4 regions of the Flavonifractor sp. HCP28S3_F3 genome follow, and region 3 is predicted to be linked to each of the others. Evidence: predicted binding sites of a transcription regulator. Region 3 holds the regulator's gene; each other region holds the start of a gene.

Region 1 (3,877 bases), on a different contig from region 3:
CCTGAGGCAGCTTGTCCAGCTGGGCAGTGTCCTCGCCGCAGGCGTAGTAGATATACTGCTGATCCTCCGGCATCCGCTCCTTGTACTCGGCCAGGGAGGTGAGCTTGCCCTCCTTGGAGGAGAAGAACAGGAGCAGATCCTTCAGCAGATCCTTGTGGGCGCCGTAGTCGCTCACCACGCCCACCTTCAGCTGGATGCCGAAGGCCTTCCAGAACTGCTCGTACTTCTCCCGGTCGTCCTTCTGCAGCCGCAGCAGCTCGGCCTTGATCTTCTTCTCCAGGTTGTTGGCGATCACCTTCAGCTGGCGGGTGTGCTGGAGCATCTCACGGGAGATGTTCAGGGAGAAGTCCTGGGAATCCACCACGCCCTTGACGAACCGGAAGTGATCGGGCAGCAGGTCGGCGCACTTGTCCATGATGAGCACGCCGGAGGAGTAGAGCTGCAGCCCCTTCTGGTACTCCCGGGTGTGGAAGTCAAAGGGGGTGTGAGCGGGGATGTAGAGCATGGCCTTGTACTCCACCGTGCCCTCGGCGGACACATGGATCACGCTCAGGGGGTCCTCCCAGTCGCCGTACTTCTCCTTGTAGAACTGGTTGTACTCCTCAGCCTTGACCTCGCTCTTGGGCCGCTGCCACAGGGGCACCATGGAGTTGAGGGTCTCCCACTCGTCGTAGTCCTCCCACTCCGGCTTGTAGTCGTCCCCGGCGTCCTCCGGACGGGGCTTCTGGCGGGACTTGTGCATGAGCATGACGATGGGGTAGTGGATATAGTCGGAGTACTTGGTCACCAGGTCGCTGAGGCGGTACTGCTCCAGATACTCGTCGTAGTGGTCCTCCTCGGTGTTGGCCTTGATGTGGAGCACGATGTCGGTGCCCACGCTCTCCTTCTCGCAGGGGGTGATGGTGTAGCCGTCAGCGCCGTCGGACTCCCAGCGGTAGGCCTCGTCAGAGCCGTAGGCTTTGGAGGTGACGGTGACGTGGTCGGCCACCATGAAGGCGGAGTAGAAGCCAACGCCGAACTGGCCGATGATGTCGGTGGTGTCCCCTTCGGCCTTCTCGCTCTTGGCCAGCTCCTCCTTGAACTGAAGGGAGCCGCTGCGGGCGATGGTGCCCAGGTTCTGCTCCAGCTCTTCCTTGGTCATGCCGATGCCGTTGTCGCTGATGGTGAGGGTGCGGGCGATCTGGTCAGGGGTCAGGGTGATCTTCAGCTGGGAGCGGTCCACTCCCACCTTGTCATCGGTCAGAGCCTTGTAGGCCAGCTTGTCCATGGCGTCGCTGGCGTTGGAGATGATCTCCCGCAGGAAGATCTCCTTGTGGGTGTAAATGGAGTTGATCATCAGGTCCAGCAGCCGCTTGGACTCCGCCTTGAATTGCTTTTTCGCCATTGTGTGGATGCCTCCTATATGAAAACTATTTTTAAAAACATAGCGTTAGCACTCGGCTATCCTGAGTGCTAACGCTATCATAGTCCTTCGTATGGAAAATTGCAAGGGGGTTCAAGAAATGTTTACAATTCAGCCCTCTCGGGTGGAGGCCTCTATCACTGCTTGCAGCTCAGCGGGATCCACATCCTGTCCCCAATGGTCGTCAATGAAGTCGATGATGTCCTCTCCGAAGGCGATACCTATCGGCTCATTGTCCAGGGTCACCAGATAGACGTTCTGCCAGTCCAGCCCGTGGGCACGGAGCTGACTGTCCACATAGGCACCACCGGCGATCCGGTCGGGAGCCAGCTCCGGCGGATCGGTGGAAAAAGCGGCCTTCATCCGGAAGGCCACAACGCCCTTCCCGTCCTGCTTTGTGGTACCCAGCACGCCCAGAAACTCGCTCAGCTCCCAGGACACATAGCCGGCGTCTTTTACTTCCTCCAGCCGGCTGTCAAAATAGCCGTCCACGATATCCCGGTATTTTTCATAGTAGGTCTCATTGATAAAGCCCTCGTAGTCCTGGCTGGTGCGGACCAGCTGATAGAGCTCCTGATTTTCCAGGTACAAGGTGCCTGCCGGCAGGCCGTCCCGGCCGGAGACCTCCACCACGTTTTCTTCCAGACCGGCGCTCAGGTGAAGCGTACCCCTGCCGGAATAGTTGGCGGCCGGGATGATGGGCACATCCAGGGTCCAAAGGATGTTCTCACCCAGGGAATCCCGCTCCGCAGGGCTGGCTGCCGCGGTGCGGAGCAGCTCCGCCAGGTCGTCGGGATAGATGTACTGCTCCCCCTGACCGCCCCAGGTATACTCGCCCACCTCCCCTTTCTGCAGGTCGGTGAGCAGCGCCGTCAGGGAACCCTCCGGGTCAGGGTAGCTGATGCGGAAGGAGCGGATGTGCCAGGCCTCTCCATCCCGTTCCAGGGTCAGCTCGGTGCGGGAGCCGTCCTCCCAGGGGTTCGCCCACAGCAGGGCGGAACCGGCGGCCTCGTCCACCTGGCCTCCGGCACATACAAACGTACCGGGGCCAAAGTCGCTGGTGAAGGTGTACCAGGCGTCGTATTCCGGCAGATAGAGAGTGCCGTCTGTGCTGGTGAGATCAGCGGTGGTGATGCCGGCGTACCGCTCCAGTGTCTCGTCCACGGAGGTGCGGAGGATGCGGTGGATGGGCACAGGCAGATCGGAGGGGGACGTCCACTTCAGATCGGCCGTCTCCTGGGCAAAGGGGAAGTCCGGCAGAACGGACAGGGCGTCAAACTCCGTCTGATCCGCCTCCTCCACCAGACCGTCGCCAGGGAAGTAGCGGAGAAATTCTGTAAAGTTCAGATCCTTCACATCGTCATAGTAGCTGGTGAAAAAGCCACTCACCGGAGTGGCAGATGTCACTCCGTCCTGCTCCACCAGAGGGGAGAAGGCCTCGTTGACCCGGTCGATCTCCTCCTGGGTCAGGGGGCGGGTCTCCGCCGCCGGTGAGGGGGACGTGGGGGGCGGCGTCTGCTCCGCGCAGCCCGCCAGGGAAAGGATCAGGGCCGGCAGCAGCAGGCCCAGCAGTGCTTGTTTCATGTTACTCGCTCCCATCCAAATCGTTGTGATATTCCCGGAACAGGATCCGGAAGCTGGGGATGTTGTCGTACCCCAGGTTGGAGGTCTCCACGGTGAAGCGGAAGGCCTGCTCGGTCAGTTTGGCGGTGACCACCGTGTCCGCTCCGTCCTCCCGGATGACCACGCCGGTGAGGAAGTGGCTGTCCCGGCCCAGGGAACCCGCCGGGAAGACATAGGGGTACAGGTCCTCCGGATAGTTCATCAGGGCCAGACTGTCGTTCAGCGAGGTCCCGGGGGCGCCGCTGCTGAGGCAGGTGTTGTACAGCCGGAGGGTAAAGACCCGGGTGTCCGGGTCAAAGGAGGTGGAAAAGCTGGGAATGGTGGTAACTGCCGGGAAGAAGGAATAGAATTTTTCTTCGCTGTCCCCGTTGGGGATGAAGGAGAAGGACAGGCCGTTGGCGTCGATGCGGGCGTCGTACAACTGCTCATACCGGTCGGAAAAGACGGGGACACCCTTCTCCGAGGTCCCGATATACAGGGGCTGGGCCGGGTCCAGCCAGACGGTGTCCCGGCTCTCCTCAATCTCCGCCCAGCCGGGTACCAGCGTGCCGCTCTCATCTCCCAGCACCCGGACTGTCACCTCATCCGGCATGCCCTGCCAGGGAGTGCCGGAATCCAGGCCGTTGGTGGTGTAGTGTACTTGGCCGGTGTCCAGGATCTCATAGCCGGTGAACTGGCTCATTGCGGTGAGCTGTACCCGCCGCCCGGAAGCGCCGAATACCCACTCCAGCAGGGTGAAGCCGGTGTCGCTGCCGTAGCTGACCTCCGCCAGGAAGTCGGGACCGTAGGGGGTGAGCTTTTGTACCTGATAGCCGTCTGTTTCATAAAGCGTGTAAATGTCCTCCTCAGTGA
Region 2 (3,877 bases), on a different contig from region 3:
ACCTCCCGTAAGATGCGGTTTGAGGCCCGTAAGGTCGCCATTCCCCGCCCCGACATCAGCGACTCCGCCGCCGATTTCCTGGATGAGCCCATCGTTGTGGCCATCGCCGAAGGCACCTGCGTCACCCCCAAGAAGTGCCAGCGGAAAGAGCACTAAGTCCATACGGATACAAAAAACGCCCCGGAGCAATGCTCCGGGGCATTTTTTATCATACAGCCGGTCCGCCGGCACGTTCCGCCAGGATTTTGGGGAAGAAATGGAGAAACAGAATGGTGGTCACCGTGGCGGCCACCGCGTCGGCAATGGGCTCGGACAGGAAGGTGGCCTCCGCCGACACCAGGGCGGGCAGCAGCAGCAGGCAGGCCAGGAACACGCTCTTGCGGAACAGGGAGCAGAACAGCGCCAGCCGCACATGGCCCAGGGCGGTGGTCTCGTCCACCAGGGGGTACTGCACCGCCAGAGGCAGGATCATGGCGGTAAACACCTTGATGTATCCCACCGACCGCTCCAGCACCTCGGCGTTCTGGGTAAACAGCCGGACGAACAGGGGTGAGAGGGTGTGGGTGACGATCATCATAATGGCGCAGAAGGTGAGGCACAGCCCCACAATGGATTTTAATGCAGTCTTGATGCGCTTCCCATTCCCCGCGCCGTAGTTGAAGCTGATGACCGGCTGGGTGCCCAGGGTCAGGCCGCCCATGGGCATGGTGATAAGCAGCAGGTAGCTCTGCACGATGGTGGCGCAGGTCACCAGGGTATCGCCCAGCTTCGGGCCGCCGTACCGCTGGAGTACGGTGTTGAGGACGATCAGCAGAATACTGTCGGTGGCAATAATAAGGAAGGGCGACAGGCCGAAGGCCACGATATTCTTCATGATCCGCCGCTCAAAGCCGCCCCAGCGCAGGGGCACCGGCATGCTTCTCCGCAGCAGGGCCCACAGCACGAAGGCGCAGGAGGCCATCTGGGAGATCACTGTGGCGATGGCCGCGCCCGCCACCCCCAGGTCCAGCAGGAAGATGAACACCGGGTCCAGGGCGATATTCAGCACCGCGCCCAGCATCACCGTGGCCATGCCCAGACCGGAAAAGCCCTGGGCAATGAGGAAGCTGTTCATGCCCGTGGCCATCAGGGCGAAGAAGGTACCGGCGGTGTAAATGGTAAGATAGGTATCGGCATAGCCGAAGGTGGCGGAGCTGGCGCCGAACCACATGAGCAGGTGCTCCTTCAGCAGCAGAAACAGAGTGGTCAGCACGCCGGAGAGCACCAGCAGCATGAGGAAGCTGTTGGACAGCACCTTCCGGGCTTCCTTCTCGTTCCCCTCTCCCATGCGCATAGCCAGGATGGGCGAGCCTCCCAGGCCCACCAGGGTGGCAAAGGAGCCCAGCAGGGTGACGATGGGGCCGCACACCCCTACGCCTGCCAGGGCCAGGTCCCCGATTTCCGGAATGTTTCCAATATACATGCGATCCACGATACTATATAATACACTGACCATCTGAGCCAGCATGGTGGGGATCGCCAGGCGGCACACCAGGGGAAATACCGGGTCTTTGCCCAGGTCGTTGGTCCGTCGCATATCCATCCTCCTTCACGGTATCCTGGGCATTATACCTCTTTTTCCAGGGCGCGTAAACCCCTCCGCGCCGTTTTAGCACTCTCGGCCTAAGAGTGCTAATGTTTACAATTTGGACATAATTTGATGTATATTTGTTCACAGTCTCGCCCTATAATCTCAATCAGAAAACGAGATAAGCCCCGGATCAATGGGGCAGAAAGAGGATGAGCGCCATGGAAAATCGGAGAAATTAGCAATTCATTTTCTTGACTGCTAACGCATTTCATCCACCAAATCCAACAGACTAAGGAGAGATCATTATGTTTGGTATGCTTCCTTTTGAGCGCAATAACGACAACGTGTTCGATACGTTTGATAACTTTACCCGCAACTTCTTCCAGAGCAGCAACGCCAACCTGCCCGCCTTCCGGACCGACATCCGGGACGCCGGCGACAAGTTTGTTTTAGAAGCTGAGCTGCCCGGCTTTAACAAAGAGGACATCAAGCTGGACGTGAAGGACGGCATCCTGACCATCTCCGCTGAGCACAAGGAGAACAAGGAGCAGAAGGACGACAAGGGCTCTTACATCCGCCGGGAGCGGAGATACGGCTCCTTCACCCGTTCCTTCGACATCACCGGCATTGATGAGAGCGGCATCACCGCCGCCTACCAGAACGGCATTCTGGAGCTGAATCTGCCCAAGGCCGTCCCCGTGGTTCCTGAGACCCGTCGGATCGCCATTGATTGACCTGGATATCCGGGAGCCGGTCAGCCGTGGCTGACCGGCTCCCTGTCGTTTTTCCCCATGAAAGGAGATGTGACGCGATATGAACGCGCAGAAATATACGCAGAAATCCCTTGAGGCGGTGCAGACCGCCCAGAGCCTGGCCACCGAGTACGGCAACCAGCAGATCGAGCAGCCCCACCTGCTGCTGGCCCTGCTGAGCGACGAGGCCGGCCTGATCCCCCAGCTGCTGGGGAACATGGGCATCACCGTGCCCTCCTTCGCCGCCGCCGCCAAGGCGGAGGTGGAAAAGCTGCCCCGTGTGTCCGGCTCCGGCCGGGAGCAGGGCAAGATCTACGTGGCTCAGGACGTGGACAAGTGCCTGAACACCGCCGAGTCCATCGCTTCCTCCATGAAGGACGAGTATGTGTCGGTGGAGCACCTGCTGCTCTCCCTGATTGACACGGCCAACAGCGCCCTGAAGGAGCTCTTCCGCACCTACAACATCACTAAGGAAGGGGTGCTCCAGGCCCTCACCGGCGTCCGGGGCAACCAGCGGGTGACCTCCGACAACCCGGAGGAGACCTACAACGCCCTGAAGAAGTACGGCTCCGACCTGGTGGAGCGGGCCCGTCAGAACAAGCTGGACCCGGTCATCGGCCGTGACGACGAGATCCGCAACGTGATCCGTATCCTGAGCCGCAAGAGCAAGAACAACCCCGTTTTGATTGGCGAGCCCGGCGTGGGCAAGACCGCCATTGCCGAGGGTCTGGCCCAGCGGATCGTGAAGGGCGACGTGCCCGGCTCCCTGAAGGACAAGACCATCTTCGCCCTGGATATGGGCTCCCTGATCGCGGGCGCCAAGTACCGGGGCGAGTTTGAGGAGCGGTTAAAGGCCGTCCTCAACGAGGTGAAGAAGTCCGAAGGCCGCATCATCCTCTTCATCGACGAGCTGCACACCATCGTGGGCGCCGGCAAGACCGAGGGCGCCATGGACGCCGGCAACCTGCTGAAGCCCATGCTGGCCCGTGGCGAGCTCCACTGCATCGGCGCCACCACCCTCAACGAGTACCGCCAGTATATCGAAAAGGACGCCGCTCTGGAGCGGCGGTTCCAGCCCGTGATGGTGAACGAGCCCACGGTGGAGGACACCATCGCCATCCTCCGTGGCCTGAAGGAGCGCTACGAGGTGTTCCACGGCGTGAAGATCCAGGACGGCGCCATCATTGCCGCCGCCACCCTGTCCGACCGCTATATCACCGACCGGTTCCTGCCCGACAAGGCCATCGACCTGATCGACGAGGCCTGCGCCATGATCCGCACCGAGATCGACTCCATGCCCACCGAGCTGGACGTCATCCAGCGGAAGATCATCCAGCACGAGATCGAGGAGGCCGCCCTGAAGAAGGAGGACGACGCCATCTCCAAGGAGCATCTGGCCGAGATCCAGAAGGAGCTGGCCGAGATGCGGGACGAGTTCAACGCCAAGAAAGCCCAGTGGGAGAACGAGAAGAACGCCATCGGCAAGGTGCAGAAGCTGCGTGAGGATCTGGAGGCCGCCAACGCCCAGCTGGAGAAGGCCCAGCGGGAGTACGAC
Region 3 (3,877 bases):
CTTGGCCAGGTCGCCGGAGCCCAGGCCAGCGTCGCTCATGGCCTGACGCACGGGGCCGGCAGTGGCCTCCACCAGGGAAGCGGTCAGCTGGTCGAATTTGGCACGGGTCAGGGTCAGATCCAGGTGCTTGGGGCCGGTGGCATCGGCGGTGATATAGGGCAGGTTGATGTTGGTGGAGGTAACGCCGGACAGCTCGATCTTGGCCTTCTCAGCAGCCTCCTTCAGACGCTGCATGGCAACCTTGTCGCCGGTCAGGTCGATGCCGGTGTCCTTCTTAAACTCAGCGGCCATCCAATCCATGACGGCCTTATCGAAGTCGTCGCCGCCCAGACGGTTGTTGCCAGCGGTGGCCAGAACCTCGATGACGCCGTCGCCTACTTCCAGCACGGACACATCGAAGGTGCCGCCGCCCAGATCGTACACCATGATCTTCTGGTCGGTCTCCTTATCCACACCGTAGGCCAGAGCAGCGGCGGTGGGCTCGTTGATGATACGCTTTACGTCCAGACCGGCGATCTTGCCGGCGTCCTTGGTGGCCTGACGCTGAGCGTCGGTGAAGTAAGCGGGAACGGTGATGACAGCTTCGGTGACAGGCTGGCCCAGATAAGCCTCGGCGTCCGCCTTCAGCTTCTGCAGAATCATGGCGGAGATTTCCTGGGGGGTGTAGGCCTTGCCGTCGATGTTCACCTTGTAGTTGGTGCCCATCTCACGCTTGATGGAAGCGATGGTGCGGTCGGGGTTGGTGATAGCCTGGCGCTTGGCCACCTGGCCCACCATACGCTCGCCGTCCTTGGAGAAGGCCACGACAGAGGGGGTAGTGCGGTTGCCTTCCGCGTTGGCGATGACGACAGCCTCGCCGCCTTCCATAACGGCGACGCAAGAGTTAGTTGTACCGAGGTCGATACCAATAATCTTAGACATAATCTATTCCTCCAATAATAAAGAAATTGGTTTTTAACAAATGAAATCAGTTTGCTACCTTAACCATAGAGAACCGGATGACCTTGTCTCCGTTGCGGAAACCGGCCTGGAACACCTCAACGATGGTGTTCTCTCCGGCGTTCTCGTCCTCCACATGCATCACGGCGTTGTGAAGGTTGGGGTCAAAGGGCTGGCCCAGAGCGGGGATCTCCTCGATACCCAGCTTGGAGAGAACCTCCCGCAGCTGGTTCATGGTCATCTCCACGCCTTTCTTGTAGGCCTCGTCTGCGGTTTCCTGCTTCAGAGCCCGCTCCAGATTATCATATACCGGCAGGAAGGCGGCGGCAGTCTCTGCCTTGGAGTCCGCCCAGGCGGATTCCTTTTCCTTCTGGCTGCGGCGGCGGTAGTTGTCGTACTCGGCGGCCAGACGGAGGAATTTATCCTCCTGATCGCTGAGGTTCTTTTTCAGTGCCTCCAGTTCCTCCAGCAGGGGATCGGGCGTCTCCTCCGGGGCGGCGGCTTCGGCGGCCTGCTCCTCAGGCTGCTGAGAAACGGTCTGCTCCAGCTCCTCCGCCGGCTTGTTTTCTTTCTTGCTGCTCATTGAGTACACTCATCTCCTATTTGTGATCGTCCCTGCCGTCCGGCAGCTCGCCCTGGCCGAACAGACGGCTCAGGCCTTCGGCCAGATAAGACAGACGGGCGGTGATCTTGGCGTAATCCATTCTTGTGGGTCCCACTACGCCGATGACGCCCCGCATGCCTTCTCCGATATCATAGCTGGCCACCACAACGCTGGTGTCCTTCAGGGCATCGGCTACGTTTTCCGGGCCGATGAGGATCTTCATGGGGTCGTCCTTGGGTACGGGGAACCGGGCGGGATCAGCGTCCTCCGACAGATAGCTCAGCAGAGGCTGGGCCCGGTCCAGGCTCCGGTATTCCGGCAGCTCCAGCAGATGTGCAAGGCCAGAGGTGTGGACGGTACGCCGTTCCAGGCTTTCCAACACCTCGATGGCGAAGGAAACCACCAGGGAGATCAGCCCATAGGCGTCTCCGGCGGCGTGCTGGGCCACCCGCATCAGCTCCGGTGTGATCTCCTCCAGCGTCAGGCCGGTGAAGGTGGTGTTGAGCAGGGTGTTGAGCATCTGCAGCTGGGCCTCCGTCAGATCGGAGGGCAGGCGGATCAGCCGGTTGCGGACGATGTTGCTGTCCGTCATTACTACAATAATAAAAGCGTTGCGCTCCACCATCAAAAGGTCGAACCGGCGAATGGTTACCCGGTCCATCCCGGAGGAGAGGGCAAAGGCGGGATAATTGGTGAGCTGGGAAACCACCCGGCCCGCCTGATCCAGCACCCGGTCCAGCTCCTGCATCTTCAGCCGCAGGGCTTGGTTGATGCGCTCGGTCTCCTGAAGGGAGAGCTTGTGCTCCTCCATCAGTTCATTGACGTACAGCCGGTAACCCTTGGGAGAGGGGATACGTCCGGCGGAGGTGTGGGGCTTCTCCAGCAGGCCCATAGACTCCAGGTCCGCCATCTCATTCCGGATGGTGGCGGAGGAGACCTCCATGCCGATGGCCTGGGCGATGGCCTTGGAGCCCACCGGCTCCGCCGACTGAATGTAGCTTTCGATGATGGCACGGAGTATGCGTCTTTTTCGTTCTGTTAAATCCATTCCGGCCACCTCTCTACGAATTTAGCACTCATACTCCCTGAGTGCTAACCATAATGTAGCACCCCCCGCCGAAAAAGTCAATAGGCAGGGTTGTAAATTAAATGTGAACGGAAAAACTATGGCAGACGGGGGACAAGACTGCAAACAAGGTGCGGTTGACGGGAGGGAGATTCAATGATATGATGGGCACAAGAGGGGGTATGCGTGTTGGACGGCTTACCGGTAGAGATCATCGATTATGAGGACCGCTACAAGCAGGCGCTGGAGGATATCTCCCTGCCCTGGCTGCTGGAGTACGATCTGCTGGAACCGGTGGATCTGGAGATGCTGGCTGATCCCCACCGGTTCATCGCCGGGGGCGGTCGGGTGCTGCTGGCCAGGGCAAAGGATGAGATCGTGGGGATGGTGATGCTGGAGCTCCAGGGCGAGGGCGTGTGCGAGGCGTTGAAGTTCGGCGTCAAGGAGGAGTATCGGGAGCAGGGCATCGGTACCGCCCTGATGGAAGCTGTGCTCCAGGCCGCCCGGGACGCGGGGCAGAAGACCATCGTGGTCACCTCCAACCACAAGCTGAAATCCGCCCTCAGGATCTACGAAAAGCTGGGTTTTGAATACGTAACGTATTCCGATAAATGGTTTCAACTTTCCGATATCAGAATGGAACGGGAGTTATAAAAAGGACGCGCCGGATGGCGCGTCCTTTCTTAATCTTCAAATTCGTAGATGGCTCCGGTGGTGAGGGCGTGGAGCCGGTCGCCCAGCTCCTCCTTTAAAATGGTGTAAGCGGGTGTCCCTGTGCAGTGTCCGGTGTAGACCGCCCTTACATCCAGCTCGTCCCGGAGGGCGGCGCCGATGGCGTGCACCTTTTCCGGAGCAGGGCCCAGGGTGGAGGGACCGTCCTTTCCCATCAGATGGAAGCCGCCCAGCACCGCCCGGATAGGTGTTTGGGGGAACTGATCCTTCAGCTGGGTCAGGATCTTCACTACTCCCGCATGGCAGCAGGAGTTGAACACCACCAGTCCCTGGCTGGTTTCAGCCACCAGGGACTGTTCATGCTTCACCCGGTCGGGGATGAGGTGGAGGCCGGGAGCCAGCTCCCGAGGCCCTTCCGCCAGGTCAAAGCGCTCCTCATATCGGCATAGCATGCCGGGGTTGACGCCGATGTACTCTTTCTCCTCCCAGTACTCCGGCTCCACGATCCGGGGCCGGGCGCAGACGGAGGCGGTGTGATTGACGGCAAAGAAGGCATTGAAGCCATCGGCGTGGTCATAGTGGCCATGGGACAGGGC
Region 4 (3,877 bases), on a different contig from region 3:
GCAATTGCTTAATACATGCCGCCCATGTCGGGAGCGGGAGCAGCAGGAGGAGTGGGCTCCTTCTTGCCGGCCTACCCCCGTGAAATCAGCGATTTCACGGGGACCCCTTCCCTTTTATCTGCTCGGGCGGAGTGAATCCGCCCGGCATCAAGGTTTTGCCTCCGGCAAAACGCTTGGCCTGGTGGCCGACAAGAAAGGCCCCCGGAACATTGTTCCGGGGGCCTAAACCTTGGCAGTTGATTAATACATGCCGCCCATGTCGGGAGCGGGAGCAGCGGGAGGAGTGGGCTCCTTCTTGTCGGCCACCAGGGACTCGGTGGTCAGCAGCACGGAGGCGATGGAAGCGGCGTTCTCCAGAGCGGAGCGGGTCACCTTGGTGGGATCCACGATACCGGCGGAGATCATGTCCACGTACTCCTCGCTGTAAGCGTCGAAGCCGTAGCCAACCTTGTTGGCCTTCTTCACGTTCTCTAGAACCACGGAGCCGTCGATGCCGGCGTTGGTAGCAATCTGGCGCATGGGCTCGGTCAGAGCCTTGGCGATGATGCGGACACCGGTCTTCTCGTCGCCCTCGGACTCAGCCAGCAGCTTCTCCACGGCGGGCACGGCGTTCACATAAGCGGTGCCGCCGCCGGCCACGATGCCTTCCTCAACAGCGGCGCGGGTAGCGTTCAGGGCGTCCTCGATGCGGAGCTTCTTCTCCTTCATCTCCACCTCAGTGGCGGCGCCCACGCGGATGATAGCCACACCGCCGGCCATCTTGGCCAGACGCTCCTGCAGCTTCTCGCGGTCGTAGTCGGAAGTGGTGGTCTCGATCTGAGAACGGATCTGAGCCACACGGGCCTTGATGTCGTCGGCATTGCCGGCGCCGTCCACGATGATGGTGTTCTCCTTGGAGACCTTCACCTGACGGGCCTTGCCCAGCAGATCCATGGTGGCTTCCTTCAGCTCCAGGCCAACCTCAGCGGAGATCACAGTGCCGCCGGTGAGGACAGCGATATCCTGCAGCATCTCCTTGCGGCGGTCGCCGAAGCCGGGGGCCTTGACGCACACCACGTTCAGGGTGCCGCGCAGCTTGTTGACGATCAGGGTGGACAGAGCCTCGCCCTCCACGTCCTCGGCGATGACCAGCAGCTTCTTGCCGGACTGCACCACCTGCTCCAGGATGGGCAGCAGCTCCTGAATGTTGGAGATCTTCTTATCGGTGATCAGAATGAGAGCGTCGTCCAGGACGGCCTCCATCTTCTCGGTGTCGGTGACCATATAGGGGGTGATGTAGCCCCGGTCGAACTGCATGCCTTCCACGACCTCGGAATAGGTCTCGGCGGTCTTGGACTCCTCAACGGTGATGACGCCGTCGTGGGAAACCTTCTCCATGGCCTCAGCAATCAGCTTGCCCACGGTCTCGTCGCCGGAGGACACGGTGCCGACACGAGCGATGTCGTCGGAGCCGTTGACCTTCTGGCTGTTGGCCTTGATGGCCTCGATGGCGGCGTTGGTAGCCTTGGCGATGCCCTTCTTCATGACCATGGGGTTGGCACCGGCAGCCAGGTTCTTCAGACCCTCGCGGATGATGGCCTGAGCCAGCAGGGTGGCGGTGGTGGTGCCGTCGCCGGCCACGTCGTTGGTCTTGGTGGAGACTTCCTTCACCAGCTGAGCGCCCATGTTCTCAAAGGGATCGTCCAGCTCGATCTCCTTGGCGATGGTCACGCCGTCGTTGGTGATGAGGGGAGCGCCGAACTTCTTGTCCAGCACCACGTTGCGGCCCTTGGGACCCATGGTGATCTTAACGGTATCGGCGAGCTGGTTAACGCCCCGCTCCAGAGCGTGACGGGCTTCCTCGCCGTAGCAAATAACCTTAGCCATAACGAATTACCTCCATTTGTATCAGGCGGTCAGCGCCGCCCGGAAATCAGTGTTTGTGCAGCAGTCAGGCGATCACTCAACGATAGCCAGGATATCAGACTGACGGACGATGGTGTACTCCTCGCCGTCCACCTTGACCTCGGTGCCGGAGTACTTGCTGGTGATGACCTTGTCGCCCACCTTCACGGTCATGGTGACTTCCTTGCCGTCCACCAGTCCGCCGGGGCCCACCTCGATGACTTCGGCCACCTCGGGCTTCTCCTTGGCAGCACCGGTCAGGATGATGCCACTCTTGGTCTTCTCTTCGGCCTCGACCAGCTTGATGACCACACGGTCGGCAAGAGGCTTGAGTTTCATAATGGGTTCCTCCTTACATGTATCTTTATTTTCTTATTAAGCGATTCAATTTGTTAGCACTCATTTTGCCGGAGTGCTAACCACAAGTAAGATAATACCCCTCTCGGCCAAAAAAATCAACCCCCTTTTTTCAGAAAAGGGGGTTGATTTTTAAAAAGTTCAAGTTTTGTTCACAAACCCCAGGGCGGAGTGCTAACGCCAGCAGGCGCCGGCGGGATAGATGAAGTTCACCTTCTTGTCCGACAGGCGGGCCAGAAGCTCCATCCCGTCCACCCGCTCGCCGTCCAGGTTGATCATGCTCATCCGGTCGCAGGTCACCTTCAGCTCCCGGCCCTGGCGGAGGATGACCCCGGGGATCTCCCCCGCCTCTCCCCGGGCAAACTTCTTAATGAGCGCCAGCACGGTGAGGCGGGACACGGCGGGGATGATGACAAAATGCAGCAGGCCGTCGTCCGGCATGGCGTCGGGGCTGGGATTGAAGCCGCCGCCGTAGTACCGGCCGTTGCAGGCGCAGATCAGGGTAAATTCCTCTCCCGGCACCGTCTCCCCGTCCACCTCCACCCGGTAGGGGCGGTGGATGCCCTGGACGATGGTGCGCACGGCGGAGAGCTGATAGGCCATGGTGCCGTTGACCAGAGGCAGCTTCTTGAAGTCGGCCACACCCAAGCCGATGCGGGCGTCAAAGCCGATGGAGCAGACGTTGAGGGCCAGCCGGTCCCCGCACGCAATGAGGTCCATGGGAGTCTGGGGTCCGTCCAGCAGCTCCTTCAGATCATAGAACCGGCTGGCATCCGGACCGAACATCCGCAGAAAGTCGTTGCCCGAGCCCATGGGGTAGTGGGTCACCGCCACATGCTCATAGCCGGCGGCGCCGTTCACCGCCTCGTTCAGAGTGCCGTCCCCGCCGCAGGCGTACACCCGCAGGGGCTCCCCAAGCTCCGCCGCGGCACGGACCAGCTCCACGCCGTGGCCGGCATATTCCGTCACCGCCGCCTCCCAGGGCTCCCCCCGGTCCGCCATGGCGGCGCGGATCTTCTCCTTCATTTCCTGACTGCGGTCATATTTTCCGGCATAGGGGTTGATGAGGAACAGATGCTTCACGCAGGCCCCAGCCTCCTTTTTGCTTATGTAATCGATCAAGAGACCAGCGCGGTCCCGTCATACTCCCCCCACAGGGTGATCCGCTGCTCCGCCCGGGCAATCCGGGAGGCCAGCGCCGCCGCCTCTGCCCGGGTCATGGTGCCGCCCGGGTGGAAGGTGAGCTTGCTGTCCACGCCGGACAGCAGACCCTTCTCATACAGGGTATACACCGACGAGGCCCCCGTGGAGGTGGGCAGGACGTCGGGGATGGAGGTACGCACCCGAATGGCATTGTTCAGGGTGGGCATGTCCTTCACCGGGCTGGTGGCGGCAAAGATCTGGGCCATCTCCAGCCGGGTGGCCGGGCGGGTATAGTCCTTCTGGGAGAACTGTCCGCTCTTGATGATGCCGCTGGCGATGCAGTAATTCACCGCGCCGGTGTACCAGTTGGGCCCGGTCTGGGCGCTCTTGTGGAAGCTGTCGTCCCGGTAGCGGCTCTCGATGGTGGCGGCCAGCTGGAGGGTCTCGGCCACCGTCATGGTGCCGCCGGGGTTGAAGCGGTTATCCCCCACCC

Evidence for each region. The regulator HrcA, encoded in region 3, represses chaperone genes, less so after heat shock. The targets are predictions, from matches to a motif close to TGTTAGCACTCNNNNNNNNNGAGTGCTAACA.
Region 1: a site for HrcA is predicted at 1,428-1,458, ahead of htpG (molecular chaperone HtpG). Genes of this name have one in related genera too.
Region 2: a site for HrcA is predicted at 1,647-1,677, ahead of ACTNB1_RS10295 (Hsp20/alpha crystallin family protein). Genes of this name have one in related genera too.
Region 4: a site for HrcA is predicted at 2,275-2,305, ahead of ACTNB1_RS05490 (co-chaperone GroES). Genes of this name have one in related genera too.

The regions. Positions count from the first base shown of each region.
Region 1 covers NZ_JBQHUF010000017.1:33,561-37,437, reverse strand. The annotation lists gene htpG (molecular chaperone HtpG) at 1-1,384, opposite strand, end outside; gene ACTNB1_RS13520 (hypothetical protein) at 1,514-2,986, opposite strand; gene ACTNB1_RS13515 (hypothetical protein) at 2,988-3,877, opposite strand, start outside.
Region 2 covers NZ_JBQHUF010000010.1:105,016-108,892, forward strand. The annotation lists gene ACTNB1_RS10285 (hotdog fold domain-containing protein) at 1-156, shown strand, start outside; gene ACTNB1_RS10290 (MATE family efflux transporter) at 209-1,576, opposite strand; gene ACTNB1_RS10295 (Hsp20/alpha crystallin family protein) at 1,876-2,304, shown strand; gene clpB (ATP-dependent chaperone ClpB) at 2,384-3,877, shown strand, end outside.
Region 3 covers NZ_JBQHUF010000015.1:36,860-40,736, reverse strand. The annotation lists gene dnaK (molecular chaperone DnaK) at 1-921, opposite strand, end outside; gene grpE (nucleotide exchange factor GrpE) at 968-1,522, opposite strand; gene hrcA (heat-inducible transcriptional repressor HrcA) at 1,539-2,591, opposite strand; gene ACTNB1_RS12720 (GNAT family N-acetyltransferase) at 2,796-3,263, shown strand; gene ACTNB1_RS12715 (MBL fold metallo-hydrolase) at 3,293-3,877, opposite strand, start outside.
Region 4 covers NZ_JBQHUF010000004.1:36,891-40,767, forward strand. The annotation lists gene groL (chaperonin GroEL) at 241-1,866, opposite strand; gene ACTNB1_RS05490 (co-chaperone GroES) at 1,939-2,223, opposite strand; gene ACTNB1_RS05495 (diacylglycerol/lipid kinase family protein) at 2,416-3,324, opposite strand; gene ACTNB1_RS05500 (WG repeat-containing protein) at 3,360-3,877, opposite strand, start outside.